DNA from 2 places in the Lactobacillus crispatus genome. Region 1 is predicted to be linked to the other one. Evidence: predicted binding sites of a transcription regulator. Region 1 holds the regulator's gene; the other holds the start of a gene.

What was found. Region 1 encodes HrcA, which represses chaperone genes, less so after heat shock. Its sites were predicted from a motif close to TTAGCACTCNNNNNNNNNGAGTGCTAA; they were not measured.
Region 2: J6L97_RS10550 (ATP-dependent Clp protease ATP-binding subunit) is a predicted target of HrcA. The motif match lies at 3,944-3,970, and genes of this name have one in related genera.

The regions. Positions count from the first base shown of each region.
Region 1 is NZ_CP072197.1:913,581-921,135, reverse strand. Features, by position in the region: gene dnaK (molecular chaperone DnaK) at 1-1,576, opposite strand, end outside; gene grpE (nucleotide exchange factor GrpE) at 1,593-2,177, opposite strand; gene hrcA (heat-inducible transcriptional repressor HrcA) at 2,190-3,239, opposite strand; gene ribF (riboflavin biosynthesis protein RibF) at 3,377-4,327, opposite strand; gene truB (tRNA pseudouridine(55) synthase TruB) at 4,333-5,226, opposite strand; gene J6L97_RS04495 (ribosome-binding factor A) at 5,282-5,647, opposite strand; gene infB (translation initiation factor IF-2) at 5,667-7,555, opposite strand, start outside.
Region 2 is NZ_CP072197.1:2,144,277-2,151,831, forward strand. Features, by position in the region: gene J6L97_RS10540 (amino acid permease) at 1-874, opposite strand, end outside; gene lepB (signal peptidase I) at 1,038-1,670, opposite strand; gene J6L97_RS10550 (ATP-dependent Clp protease ATP-binding subunit) at 1,784-3,910, opposite strand; gene J6L97_RS10555 (alpha/beta hydrolase) at 4,241-5,131, opposite strand; partial or broken gene J6L97_RS10560 (PTS sugar transporter subunit IIC) at 5,112-5,714, opposite strand; gene J6L97_RS10565 (IS256 family transposase) at 5,840-7,018, shown strand; partial or broken gene J6L97_RS10570 (PTS sugar transporter subunit IIC) at 7,080-7,555, opposite strand, start outside.

The DNA of each region.
Region 1 (7,555 bases):
TATCCTTAGTATCTTTCAAAGTCTTATCTGTAGTAAAGATTAATTGATCTACTTCGTTTCTAAGGTCTGCTTCTTCCTTACGCTTCTTATCTTCATCAGCGTGTTCTTCAGCATCCTTTTGCATACGTTTAATTTCTTCATCTGATAAACCGGATGAACTCTTAATAGTAATCTTTTGTTCCTTGCCAGTACCCATATCCTTAGCAGATACATTTACAATACCGTTCTTATCGATATCGAAGGTAACTTGAATTTGAGGAACACCACGTGGTGCTGGTGGAATATCAGTTAATTCAAAGCGGCCAAGAGTCTTGTCGTCTGCAGCCATTGGACGTTCACCTTGCAATACGTGAACATCTACAGCTGGTTGATTATCTGCTGCAGTTGAGAAGATTTGACTCTTTGAAGTTGGAATAGTAGTGTTTCTGTCGATTAACTTAGTGAAGACACCACCCATGGTCTCAATACCAAGTGACAATGGGGTAACATCAAGTAAAACAATATCCTTAACATCACCTGAGATAACACCACCTTGAATTGCTGCACCCATAGCTACAGCTTCATCAGGGTTAATTGAATGGTCAGGTTCCTTACCAGCCCATTCCTTAACTGCCTTTTGAACAGCTGGAATACGAGTAGAACCACCATTTAAAATAACCTTGTCAATGTCATTAACAGTAAGACCTGCATCCTTCAATGCATTGTCAAATGGTACCTTAGTCTTTTCTACCAAGTCAGCAGTTAATTCATCAAACTTAGCACGAGTTAAATCTGCTTCAAGGTGTAATGGACCAGCTTCGCCAGCAGAAATGAATGGAAGTGAGATATGAGTACTTGATACACCTGACAAGTCCTTCTTTGCTTTTTCTGCAGCATCCTTTAAGCGTTGCATTGCCATCTTGTCCTTCGACAAATCAACACCATTTTCATCCTTAAAGTTCTTAATTAACCAATCCATGATACGGTGATCAAAGTCATCACCACCAAGATGAGTATCACCATTAGTTGACAATACTTGAAAGACACCATCACCTAATTGCAATACAGAAACATCAAAAGTACCACCACCAAGGTCGTATACTAAGACTTTTTCATCTTGGTCTTTATTTAAACCGAAGGCTAATGCTGAAGCAGTTGGTTCGTTAATAATTCTTTGCACATTCAAACCAGCAATCTTACCAGCGTCCTTAGTAGCTTGGCGTTGAGCATCATTGAAGTAAGCAGGAACAGTAATAACAGCATCCTTAACTTCTTCACCCAAGTAATCTTCTGAGAATTTCTTAATATATTGTAAAATAAATGCTGAAATTTCTTGTGGTGTATATTCCTTATCACCAACTTTAACCTTATAATCAGCTTCACCCATGTGACGCTTAATTGAAACAATGGTATTAGGGTTGGTAATAGCTTGACGCTTTGCTACCTCACCGACTTGAATTTCACCATCTTTAAATGCAACTACTGAAGGAGTAGTCCGGTTACCTTCTGGATTAGTGATAATCTTTGGTTCTTTACCTTCAAGAACTGCAACTGCTGAGTTAGTAGTCCCAAGGTCAATCCCAATAACTTTTGACATATATTAGCTTCCTCTCTTATTGAGCAACTACAACCATTGCTGGTCTTAGTGTTCTATCCTTATATTGATATCCTTTTTGTAAAACCTGAACAACGTGATCTTTTTGATCATCATTCTCAGCTGCTACTGTTTGAACAGCTTGATGTAATGTCGGATCAAATTTAACGCCATCAGCCTCAATCTCAACTACACCGTGATCTTTCATTGCCTTCACAAGTGCATCCAGGGTCATTTTCACGCCCTTCTTTAACTGCTTAGACACATCATCATCGGCCTCAACGCTTAGGGCTCTTTCCAAATTGTCCATTGCTGGCAAAATGTCCTTCGCTAAGCTTTGAGATTCGTACTTAATTAATTGAGCACGTTCTTTAGTGTAGCGATTTTGCATATTTTGAATTTCTGCTTCACTACGCAAATACTTATCTTCAAGATCCTTGTTCTTATCTTTTAAATCAGCTAATTCTTTAGCTAATTTTTGATCTTGTTTATTTTTTTCTTGCTTCTTTTCTTCACCTTTATCGGCTTCTTTTTTAGCCTTAGGCTCAGAAGTCTTTTCTTTTTGCTCTAGATTTTTTTCACTTGGAAATTCTTCTTTACTCACGGCTAACCTCCTTTATTGAAACTTGCCGTAATAATCAAGCAACTTTTTAGCTAGTTCATTTCTAAAATATTCAAGCAACCCAATCATTTGTGAATATGGCATATTCGTTGGTCCAAGTAAAGCAATAGTTCCTTTACCATGGGAGCCAACGCTGTACTCAGCTGTCAGCAAACTATAATTTTTTAATAAATCATTGGGTAATTCAGATCCCAACTTTACCTTTACTGGATAATTTCCAGACTTTGGATCCACCTTTGCATCCATTAAATTAGTGAACAGATTATTATGATCAATCAACTCGTACAAAGAACGAATGTCATTTACATCATGTTCAGAAGTATTATTGAGCAAATTAATCTGTCCATCCACATACATCTGCTCACTAGCTGCATCTTTTACGACATCTTCAACTAAACTAAGCAATTCAGTCACATGTTCGCCGCCTAATTCGTTTTTAGCTAATTCACTTAGCAACGAAACGTTGATTTCATTTAGGCTCTTTCCGACTAACTGATCATTAATCATGCGGACAGCCTTTTCAATTTCTTCGCCGTGAATATTATGTGGCAAAGCATATACCTGATTTTGAATGTTACCATCACTTGTAACCAAAATTGCCATAATCTGTCGTTGAGACAGCGGTACAATTCTAAATCCTGTGACTCTAACATCATGACTCTCAGGTCCTTCCGCAAATGCGGTATAGTTAGTTAAATCTGACAGAATTCGTGCAGCTTCTTGTACAATTTCATTTACTTGATGAAAAGGTCGATCTAATTGACTTCCTATTGTATTATAAACAGACTCTGGTAATTGCAACGGCTCAACTAAATTATCAAGATAATAACGATAGCCCTCGCTTGAAGGAATTCGACCACTTGAAGAGTGAGTTTTTTCAATTAACCCCTGCTCTTCCAACACGGCCATTTCATTTCTAATCGTTGCACTTGAAACTTTAATTGGCAACTGCTTCATTACGGTCTTTGAACCTACTGGCTCATGACTTTGTGTAAAGTCTGTAATTATTGTTTTTAAAATAAGCTCTTGACGCTCGGTCAACATATTATATCGCCCTCACTTTTAGCACTCACATCTCTCAGGTGCTAACAGTTAATATGATACCAGAAATTAGCACTAAATCAAGTAGATTGCTAATTTTATTCAAAAAAATACGCACTTTTTTCAAAGTACGTAGCTTCTTAACCCTTTTGCTTAAAATAAGCCCTAATTTCTTGCTCATCTCGTTCAAGTTGCTCTTTCAGTTCAGGTAATCCGGCAAATTTTTTCTCACCTCTGGTATATTTATACCATTTGATCTTCATTGGCTTACCATAGATATCTTCATTAAAATCAAAAATATTAGATTCAATATATATCTTCTTGTCCTGATTAATGGTTACATTATAGCCAACGCTAGTCATGGAGTTATACCACTTACCATTTACTTTAGTCTTGGTAGCATAAACTCCAATTTTAGGAATCACCTTATGGTCTGCCCAAATCAAATTAGCTGTTGGATAGCCTAGCTTATGACCATTTCGTTTACCATGCCCAATGATACCACTCATTACATAATGGTGCCCCATTAATTCAGTGGCTAATTCCATCTGACCATCCTTAATTGCTTGACGAATTTCAGTTGAGCCAATTTTTCTACCGTTAAAAGTTTGCTTTGGCATCACTACAATATTAAAACGCCCTTTGGAAAATTGGGGTAAATTAGCCATATTTGCAATATTCTTAGGACCATAAGTGTAATCAAAGCCAGCAACAACGGTATCAGCATTTAATCTGACAATTACATTATCGACAAATTCTTGTGCAGAAATTTGACTGAAATTTTTAGTAAATGGTAAAACAGCCAAATAATCTACTCCTAATTCCGCCATTTTGTTAGCTTTTTCTTCCAAAGTTTCTAAGTATTTAAAATCTCGTTTCGACTCATAAACTTCCTTAGGATGTCGATCAAAGGTCAACACAACTAATGACAATTTCTTCTGTAATGCAATTTCTTTAGCCTGATTAATTAAGCGCTGATGTCCCAAATGAACCCCATCAAAAAAGCCAAGGGCAAGCACAATTCTAGTAGATAAAATATTTTCCTTAACAGGATATGTTAAATGAACGATTTTCACAGCTAATTCCTTCATTTCATTTATTCATTTTGCAACAGCATTAAGCTTGGGCGATAAAGCTTTCCTTTTTTTTCATAAATTGCTTTCACCTTTTTATTGTATCGTAGTGCAACTTTTTTCGCATTAGTTTCAAGCGAAATACCTGCTCCATTTTTAACTTTAAGCCACTTTTCTTCAGTTAAATCAACCTGAGTGTATTCCTTAAAAAATGCATCAATCGGCTGTATAAGTTCAGTGGCCTTTTCCGGATTCTCTTCAATCTCCTTTAATTTTACTGCTTGTGTAATATCAAAGCCAGAACTAGCTGTTCTTCTCAAATAAGTCATCGTTGCGGGGCAATCTAATTTTTCACCTAGATCATTAACTAACGATCTAACATAAGTGCCTTTGCTGCATTTAATCTTAAAATCAAAGCTTTCTTGTCCAGTATTTATATCAAAAACTGGTTCTTTAGTTAGATCATATTGTTTGACTTCAACCCTTCTCTGAGGCCGTTCAACTTCAATTCCTTCACGCGCATATTCATAAAGATGTTTACCATTCACTTTAACAGCAGAATAAATTGGAGGCACTTGAACAATTTCTCCTACAAATTTATTCATATTTTCTTGAATTTCTGCACCAGAAAAAGGCTGAATCAACTTTTTTTCTTTTAAAACAGTTCCAGTTGCATCATAACTATCTGTGCTATAACCAAATAGTCCCGTGCCAATATATTCTTTTGGCCTAGTATGCATCATTTCAATTAATTTAGTAGCCTGACCAATAGCAATTGGTAAAACGCCTGTCACCTCAGGATCAAGCGTACCAGCATGTCCTATTTTTCTAATATTTAATACGCGGCGCAAATGATAAACTACATCTGCACTAGTCATCCCTTTATCTTTATCAATAACTAAAATTCCGTTTAACATAATTATTCCCTATTCCTTTCAACAAAAAAAGGGCACCATCACGGCGCCCTCTTTTTTATTTGTTTTCCCGCTTAGCATCTTGTTTCTTAACTTCTGCAATCAAACGGTCAATCTTACTACCATACAAAACTGAATTATCACGTTTAAAAATTAATTCAGGAACCTTATAAACAGTTAATGTTTGACCAAGCAAATGACGCATCATGCCTTTTGCCTTTTCAAAACCTGCCTGAACCTCTTCTTCCTTATGCTCATCTTCAGTTAGCAGGCTGTAATAAACAGTTGCATATGAAAGATCATTCGTACATTCAACTGCGGTAATAGTTACACCACTTAAGCGCGGATCACGAATATTCTTTTGTAAAATCTTGGTTAATTCGCGTAGAATTTCACCTTCAACACGACCAATTCTATGCTTCATGTTTTCCTCCTAATAGTAATTACTTAGGCTCAACTTGTTGCATTTCGTAAACTTCGAATTCGTCGCCAACTTTAATGTCGTTGTAGTCCTTAATCGTTAAACCACAATCGTTACCTTGCTTAACTTCCTTAACATCATCTTTAAATCTCTTAAGTGAAGCAATTTCACCATCATACTTAACGATACCATCACGAATAACTCTAATCTTAGAATCATTCTTAACCAAGCCCTTATCAACGAAGGAACCAGCAATTGTACCAACCTTAGAAACCTTCCAAGTTTCACGAACAGTAAGATTACCGATAACCTTTTCTTCATAAGTTGGTTCAAGCATACCCTTCATGGCAGCAGTAACATCATCAATAGCCTTGTAAATAATGCTGTAAAGACGAATATCTACGCCATCGGTTTCAGCTTGGCTCTTAGCAGTAGCAGTTGGACGAACGTTGAACCCAATAATAAATGCATTTGATGCACCAGCCAAAGTTACATCTGATTCATTAATGGCACCTACACCTGAGTGAATGATATTTACACGTACGCCTTCAACTTCAATCTTTTCAAGCGATTGTTGTAAAGCTTCTACAGAACCTTGAACATCAGCCTTCAAGACAATGTCAACTTCCTTCATGTTTTCCTTCTTCATAGTATCGAAGAGGTTATCAAGAGTTACGTGTTGAACATTTTCACGAGACTTTTGTAAAGCTTGTTGTGCTCTAGCTTCACCAACACTTCTAGCGGTCTTTTCATCCTTAAATTCAACTAACTTATCAGCAGATTCAGGCACATCGTTCAAACCAGTAATTTCAACAGGTTCTGATGGTGTAGCCTTCTTAACTTGACGTCCACGATCATTAGTCATAGTACGAACACGACCAAAAGTGTTACCAACAACAATCGGGTCACCAACATTAAGTGTACCTTGTTGGATTAAAACGTCTGCTACAGGTCCACGACCACGTGACAAACGAGCTTCAATCACAGTACCAATTGCCATTTCAGTTGGATTAGCCTTAAGTTCCATCACATCAGATTGCAACAAGATCATTTGTAATAAGTCATCAACATTTTGACCTGTCTTAGCTGAAATATTAACGAAGATAGTATCACCACCGTAATCTTCAGGAATCAAATTGTATTTCATTAATTCCTCAGTTACGTGTTGTGGATTTGCACCTGGCTTATCCATCTTGTTAATTGCTACAATTATTGGAACATTAGCACTCTTTGCATGGTCAATTGCTTCTACAGTTTGTGGCATTACACCATCATCTGCAGCAACAACCAGTACAACAATATCAGTAATTTCAGCACCACGTGCACGCATGTTAGAAAATGCTGCGTGTCCTGGTGTATCCAAGAATGTAATTAAGCGATCATCTAATCTAACTTGGTAAGCACCAATCTTTTGAGTAATACCACCAGCTTCATGAGCTGAAACATGAGTATGACGAAGACGATCAAGTAAAGTGGTCTTACCATGGTCAACGTGTCCCATGATTGTAACAACTGGTGGGCGTTTAACCTGGTTTTTAGATTCCTTTGACTCTTCCATTCTCTTGTCATAGATATTATCAATATCAGAGATGTCTTCATGAACTTTTTGCTCAGCATTGATACCATATTCAGCAGCTAAAAGTTCAATTGTATCTTTATCCAAAGATTGGTTTTGGTTAGTCATCACGCCAAGCATGAAGAGTTTCTTAACAATTTCAGCTGGTTCACGGTGAATTAACTTACCAATATCTTGAGCGTTCATACCTTCTTCGTAAACTAATGTTTCTGGTAATGGACGTTCCTTACGCTTAGTAAGTGTTTTCTTTGGTTTTTGCTCTTGTTGACGTTTTTTATTCTTACGCCGCTTTCTCTCTGAACGATCTGAATGGTCACTACGACCATTGCCAAATT
Region 2 (7,555 bases), 1.0 Mb from region 1:
TCAAAACGACAAAATTTAAAATCCCTGCAGCCGCTGTAACACCGATGCCGGTAAAGACCTGGACAAAGGGACTTGAAGTAGTTGTAATGTGATTCCATGGATAAACAGACATAATTGCCAACATTGAGCCCACATAAAAAAGGCCGATTCTAACTGGCAAAGTGTTAATTGCCTTAGGAATATCCTTTTGCGGATTAGCTGTTTCACTAGCAGTTTGACCTACAATTTCTACCCCAACAAAGGCAAAAACAACCATTTGAAATGATAAAAGAAAGCCCCAAATCCCAGTTGGGAAAAAGCCACCATGATTAACTAAATTAGTTAGTGAAACATAACCGCCCTTTACATGCGTATGAAGTAACAACATTACAGCACCGGTAATGATTAAGACTACAATTGCCATTACCTTAATCATTGAGAACCAACTTTCCAGTTCACCAAATAATCCGACATTTACCATGTTAATCAACATCAATAAGATCACAATTACTAAAGGGCCAACCCATTGCGGTAGCCACGGAAACCAGTATCTTAAATAAATTCCTGTCGCAGTCAAATCAGCCATAGCTAAACTAAGCCAGCAAGCCCAGTACATCCAGCCCGCTACAAATTCGGCACGCTTACCTAAATATTTTTTGATTGATTCTAAAAATGAATGACTATCAGGATCGGCTAAAATAAGCTCTCCTAAAGCACGCATCATAAAAAAGGTGATAATCCCTACGATTAAGTACGACAAAATAATTGAAGGGCCAGCACTATGAATGGCTGAACCAGAACCTAAGAATAGGCCAGTACCAATGGCTCCTCCTATTGCAATCATTGTTACATGACGACTTTTAAGCCCGCGTTTTAATCTCGGCTTCTCATCCATAATTACTTCACACCTTCCTCAAAATAAAAAATGGAGCGGCATGTTTTTTAAATGAAACATTTTGCTCCATCAAGTTTGCTTTTTTTGAATTATATAGTCTTATGCCAATTCATGCAATTATTTTTTATCTAAAAAAGATATTCCCTTAGGAATATCTTCATTATTAGTAAACTTTAAATTGGTTCAACGGCCAGTAACGTACTTTAACTACGCCAACGATACTACTACGCTTAATGGTTCCGATATAACGGCTATCCTTAGAAACGCTCCGGTGATCACCCATTACGAAATATGTTCCTTTCGGAATGCGCCCAGTATCCTGCACATATTTAATCTGCGCTCTAGTAAAGTATTGCTGGTAAGTCCGCGCCCGCATCAGTGACTGCATAGTAAAATTCTGAGTCTCAGAATAAAATGTATCTGAGCCATTATCAATTAACTTCGTTCCTTGTTTCAACCAAGGTTGAGCAATCTTTTTATTATTAATGTAGATTTGATTATTTTTGCTGACGATTTTTTCACCAGGCAAACCAATAACACGCTTAATGTACAAAGCACCTGGTTCATCTGGTGCTTTAACAATCACTACTTCACCACGCTTGATTTGCGCATGACGCTCAGCGATTAGCCGATCACCATTTTGAAAAGTAGGTTGCATCGAAGGACCTGATACTGTATCGTTGCTCAAGACGAAGTGGAAAAGCAGCAGATAGGCACCGATCAAAATAACCCAGATAATTAAGATATCTAGGAAAAACTTACCCCATGATTCTTTTTCTTCTTTTTTCTCAGCCATTATTTTTCTCCATTTATCTTTTTCCACAGTTTACAACTTTATGGAGAAATTGCCAAATTACAAAAAAGAGGTATTTCCTCGGAAATACCTCTTTTATTATTAATGACTATTAATTAATCTTCTTTTTTATCTTCGGCTTTAGTTTTGTCTTCCTTAATTTTTTCTTCAATCTTTGGAGAAATATCGAAGATTGCTTCACCGTTTAAGTACAAGTGCTTGTCATCTGCAGTGAATTCAAGCTTCTTAGTTTCAGGTTTTCTCAGGATCAACTTAGCAGCTGGAGTTTCAAGATTTTGTTCAACTACTCTTCTAAGTGGACGAGCCCCGAACTTCTTGTCGTAGCCCTTTTCTGCCAAGAATGCCTTAGCTTCGTCTGAAACTTCTACCGTTACACCCTTCTTAGCAAGAACATGAGACATATTCTTCAAGTAAATGTTGATGATCTTGCCCATGTCTTGTTCAGTAAGTGAGTTGAATGGAACGATTGCATCCAAACGGTTCAAGAATTCAGGTCTGAAGTAGTTTTCAAGGGCTGAGATTAACTTGTCTTGGTCAACCTTGCCATCTTCAAGCAACTTGTCTGAGAAGCCGGCGTTTGAAGTCATAATCAAGATAGTATCCTTGAATGAAACAGTTCTACCTTGTGCGTCAGTCAAACGACCGTCATCCATAATTTGCAATAATGCGTTGAAGACTTGTGGGTTAGCCTTTTCAATTTCATCAAATAAAATCAATGAGTATGGTTGGTGACGAACCTTTTCAGTTAATTGACCACCTTCACCGTAGCCAACATAGCCAGGTGCTGAACCGATCAACTTGTTAACTGCCATTTCGTCTTGGTATTCACTCATGTCCAAACGGATTAAGTGTTCTTTGTTACCAAATAATTGAATTGCTAATTGTTTTGCAAGTTCAGTCTTACCAACACCAGTAGGTCCAGTGAGTAAGAATGAACCAGTAGGTCTGTCGCTGTCTTTGAAGATTTGCTTACGAGCAATAGCGTCAGTAATTACATCGATAGCTCTGTCTTGATCAATAACATTCTTCTTAAGTTTCTTAGCTAAGTCCAAGTTCTTTTGAGCTTCATCAGCGTGGAGTTCACTCATTGGGATCTTAGTCTTTTGTTCAATAATTGCGTAGATGTCTTTTTCAGTTACTTCTGGAGTATTCTTAGAATCTACATTCTTAAGTTGTTTCTCAAGTTCAGCAATCTTACTCTTAATTTCTGAAGCCTTGTCGTAATCCTCTGCCTTAGCAGCTTCAGTCTTCTTAGCTTCAAGAGCTGAGATTTGGTTCTTTAAGCTCTTTTCATCAGTTGGTTGTACAAGCAATGCCTTCTTAGCACCAGCTTCATCCATCAAGTCGATAGCCTTGTCTGGTAAGTAACGGCCTTGAATGTATCTTTCTGATAATTCAACAGCTAATTTAAGACTGTCGTCACTGTATTTTACGTGGTGGTAGTCTTCGTACTTCTTCTTTAAGCCTTCCAAAATCTTAACAGCTACATCAGTAGATGGTTCTGGAACTTGAACAGCTTGGAATCTACGTGATAAAGCTGGATCTTTTTCAATTCTTTGAAATTCACTAGTAGTAGTAGCACCAATTAACTTCAATTGACCACTTGCCAAAGCTGGCTTCAAGATGTTAGCTGCATCCCCATTGTTGTTTTCTGAATCAGTAGAACCAGCACCAACGATGTTGTGAATTTCATCGATGAATAAAACAATGTTAGGATCGCTCTTGGCCTTATCGATAACCTTCTTTAATCTTTCTTCAAAGCTACCACGAAGACTTGAACCAGCAACCATGTCATTAATGTTTACTGAAATGATATGCATGTTAGCCATTTTAGCTGGTACATTGCCTGAAGCAATTCTTTCAGCTAAACCTTCTACAATAGAAGTCTTACCAACACCAGCAGGTCCGATTAAAACAGGATTATTCTTCTTACGTCTTGAAAGAATTTCAATTACGTTATCAATCTGTTCGTCACGGCCAATTACTGGGTCAAATTTATTGTTCTTAGCTTCCTCAACTAAGTCAACACCAATTGGCTTTTCATTGGGTTGTTGTGGGTTCTGTTGAATTGTTTGTGGTGCAGCACCCATGCTGCTGGAGTAATTAATTGGAATTGAACCTGAACTGCCTTTGCTATTTCTTCTGCTACCAAAGTCATCATTAAAGAATGAGCTGTTCAATTCGTTAAATAAGTTATCAAAGTCATTGTCAAAGTATGCCATATGTGCAACACTCCCTATCTCAAATTTACGTCTTTAGCACTCTAGCTTATCGAGTGCTAACTCATTACATTTAATAGTATAGCAGGTTATCCACAGATTGCAAGCTAAAAAATAAAAGTTTTACACATTTTCCTTTATTTTTGTGATTTTTATTTAAAAAAGCACTACAAATGCTGTAATATCAACATTCGCTGTGCTTCACAAATTCTAAAGAATTTCTTAAGATGGTCAAAAATTGATGATTATTTTGCTTAAAACTGTTGAACTTTAAGGAAGTTTTCCACAGATAAGAATAAGTTTATTACCATAAACTATTTCTGCCTACCTCTATTATTGCCCTTTTGCTTGTCCAGTATTTTGCGGTTCGCTCAACTTTCTCGGCTCAAGCAAATACTGTTTAATTACTTTGATTACCTGCTTATTCTGAGGTAAATCCGAGTGATCCGCTTCTACACCCGTTACTGTCATTGCAGTATAGCTCTTGACTTGATTCTGAAAAATATATTTTCCGGCTGCTACGCTAGCTTCTGGTACAATTCCATCAGACTCATAATTTTTTCCACCAGATAAGGAATAAACAATCAAGTTTTTCGGTAGTTTATCTTTGTTCTTGATAAAGGTTTCTAGCATTTGCGTTTTATGATTAATATTTTTTTCACCAAAATTATATGGCGTTCCTAGCGTCATCAGACGTTTGATTTTAATTTCATCAGAATAGTAACAGTAGTAATGTTCTAACCAATAGGTCCAGATCAAGCCACCGTTAGAATGCCCAAAGGCTTTAAAATTATTAAACTTATAGCTCTCTGATAAGGCATAAAAGGCTTGATCAAACCAGCTGGCTTGCTTCTTAATATTGCTATAACCATCGTGATTATTTTCAAAACCGACAATAATGAAAGGTTCGTTGTCGTTTTTATTAATTTTGCCTGAATATGACAGCGTTCCATTCGTTGAAACTTTAATTTTAAGCACGCTATGCTTAGTCGGTGTGTTCTGATTTAGCTGCTTCACTAATTGGTTAAAACGTTCAGTCGTTGCACTAGAACCTGGAATCATAATTACTGGTGACAAAAGCGATTTGCGTCTTTCAGCTCTAGCGTGGTTATCAGCCTTCATCCAAGAATAACCCGGAACAGCCAAAGCTACTAATAAGACTAAGACGATTGCCAACCATTTAAAATTAGGATTTTGAACTAAATTAATCATTCTTTTCTTCATAATCCTTTAGTCCCCTTTCAAGTCGCAAACCTAATTTCATAGTTGGAATAAACATTATTATATCTAAAATGAATAACAAAATAGAAAATACCAAGTTGCTCCAGTCACCATTAGAACCAAAGAAAGAGACCAAAATTCCTGGTGTCCCACTTAAAACGGGGTAAGCACAAGGTTGAATTAAATGGCAAAAAATTGCTCCAGCGGCTAGTAGAATATTAATAATTGGAATAATCACAATCGCCGGCAGTAACAATGGATTTAAAATAATCGGCATCCCGACCATCATGCCTCCAGTTGAGCCAAAAGCTGCTGGAAGCAGGTTAACCTTGGCAATATTTTCACTATCCTTATTTTTACTATAAATTAGGATAATTACAATCATCGCTAAAACAATACTCGCACCACCCATTTCTGCATAAGGATAAAACAAAGAACTACCCAAATACTTATATGGCACATTCCAAGCACTCCCATGTTTTAAGGCAAAATTTAAGTTAGCTGCTGCTGAAATACTATTAGAAGTAGTTGACAAAGAAGCTAGAGGATAACCTATTCCCATCCAGCTAAGTAAAAAGACGAGACTGTAAAATAGTTTGTGTAAGGATGAATGATTCCTTAAATTTATTTCTTTAAACATTAGAAAAAGGAGTTCCTTTCTCGTATGATTGGTTTGAACAAAAAAACACATACAGAAAGAAGAACTCCTTCATGAATGATTTTACCAAAGATTTTGCTCAAGCTCTATTCAATCCAGACAAAATAAATGATTTATTGCGCAAAGAGCTACAACAGGCTGTTAATAACTTGCTAGAAGCTGAGTTGACTGCCTTTCTAGGCTATGATCCCTATGCCAGAAATGGCTGGAATACTGGCAATTCTAGAAATGGTGCTTATTTCCGCAAGGTTGATACCCAGTTTGGACCAATTGAAGTGCAAGTGCCTCGAGACCGCAACGGTCAGTTTCATCAGCACACGCTGCCTGACTACAAGCAGCACTCTGATGTTTTGGAAAGCACGATTATCAAGCTATACTCCAAAGGCGTAACTACCAGAGAAATCGCTGACTTGATTGAGAAAATGTATGGCAGTCATTATAGTCCAGCTCAAGTATCAAATATTTCCAAGCAGATGCTCCCCAAGATTGAGGCTTATCACAAGCGCAAGCTAAGCGACAAGTTTTTCTGTGTCTATTTGGATGCGACATACCTTCCTTTGCGCCGAGAAACGTTTGAGCGTGAAGCAGTATATATTGCCATTGGCATTAAACCTAATGGACATAAGGAAGTCATTGACTACTGCATTGCTCCTAGTGAGAACATTGAAGTTTGGACAGAGATGCTTCAAAACATGAAGTCCAGAGGCTTGAAGCAAGTTGAGCTTTTTCTTTCTGATGGTGTTGTTGGCATGAAAACAGCCTTGGCCAGGACTTATCCTAAAGCTCATTTTCAACGCTGCCTGGTTCATGTCATGCGCAATATCTGCGCTAAAGTACGCGTCGACGATCGTGAAAAGATCATGAACGAATTCAAGCAGATACATCAACAGACAAGCAAAAAAGAAGCTGCAGCTGTCTTGCACAAATTCTATGCCAAATGGAATAAAGCTTATAGCCATGTCATCAAAGGTTTGAAGGAAATTGAGCCCGATCTGCTAGTCTTCTACAATTATCCCAAACAAATCAGAGCTTCAATTTATTCAACCAATATGATTGAATCCTTTAACAACGTCATCAAGCGTAAAGCTAAGCCTAAGGCAGAATTTCCAACTGAACAGTCGCTTGATGCATTTATTGGCATCCAGGCAATGAGCTACAATGACCGTTATTTCAATCGAATTCATAAAGGCTTTGGTCAGGTTCAGGACACCTTAGAATCCTACTTTGATTAAATAAATAATTAAAAAATCAATTTACGAGAAAGATCTATTTACACAAAAGATTTGACAGTTTCAAAAAGACTGGGATAGTCAGTAAAGCTATTAACAAAATATTATTTGATTCCTGTATTTGAGTAACTAGGCCTTTAAAAGTACTAGAATTCAAGAATTTGATTTGAAATTCATAAATTATAATCCCCAGAACTATCCCACAAAAAATTGCAAATATTGTCGGGATAAACGCATTCCAGGCTCTTTCCTTAATTCTAGCGGCATGTTCAAAATCGACTGGCTTGTGTTCCTTTCCTAGCCAATGAAAAATTTGCCCTACACCATAGCCAATTAACAAGGCCAGCAAGACAGCATTAATTTTTAAAACACTGGAAGAAAATGGTGAATGATCGCTGGCATTATTAGCTAAATTATTGGCATAAGCACAAAACATGATAACGATGACAGCCGTCATCCCGGCCATGGTTGAATCTTTACGGTATAAACGCGCAGTATAACGTGCCGCAAAATAAGCCGCATAAATACCAAATAAGCCGA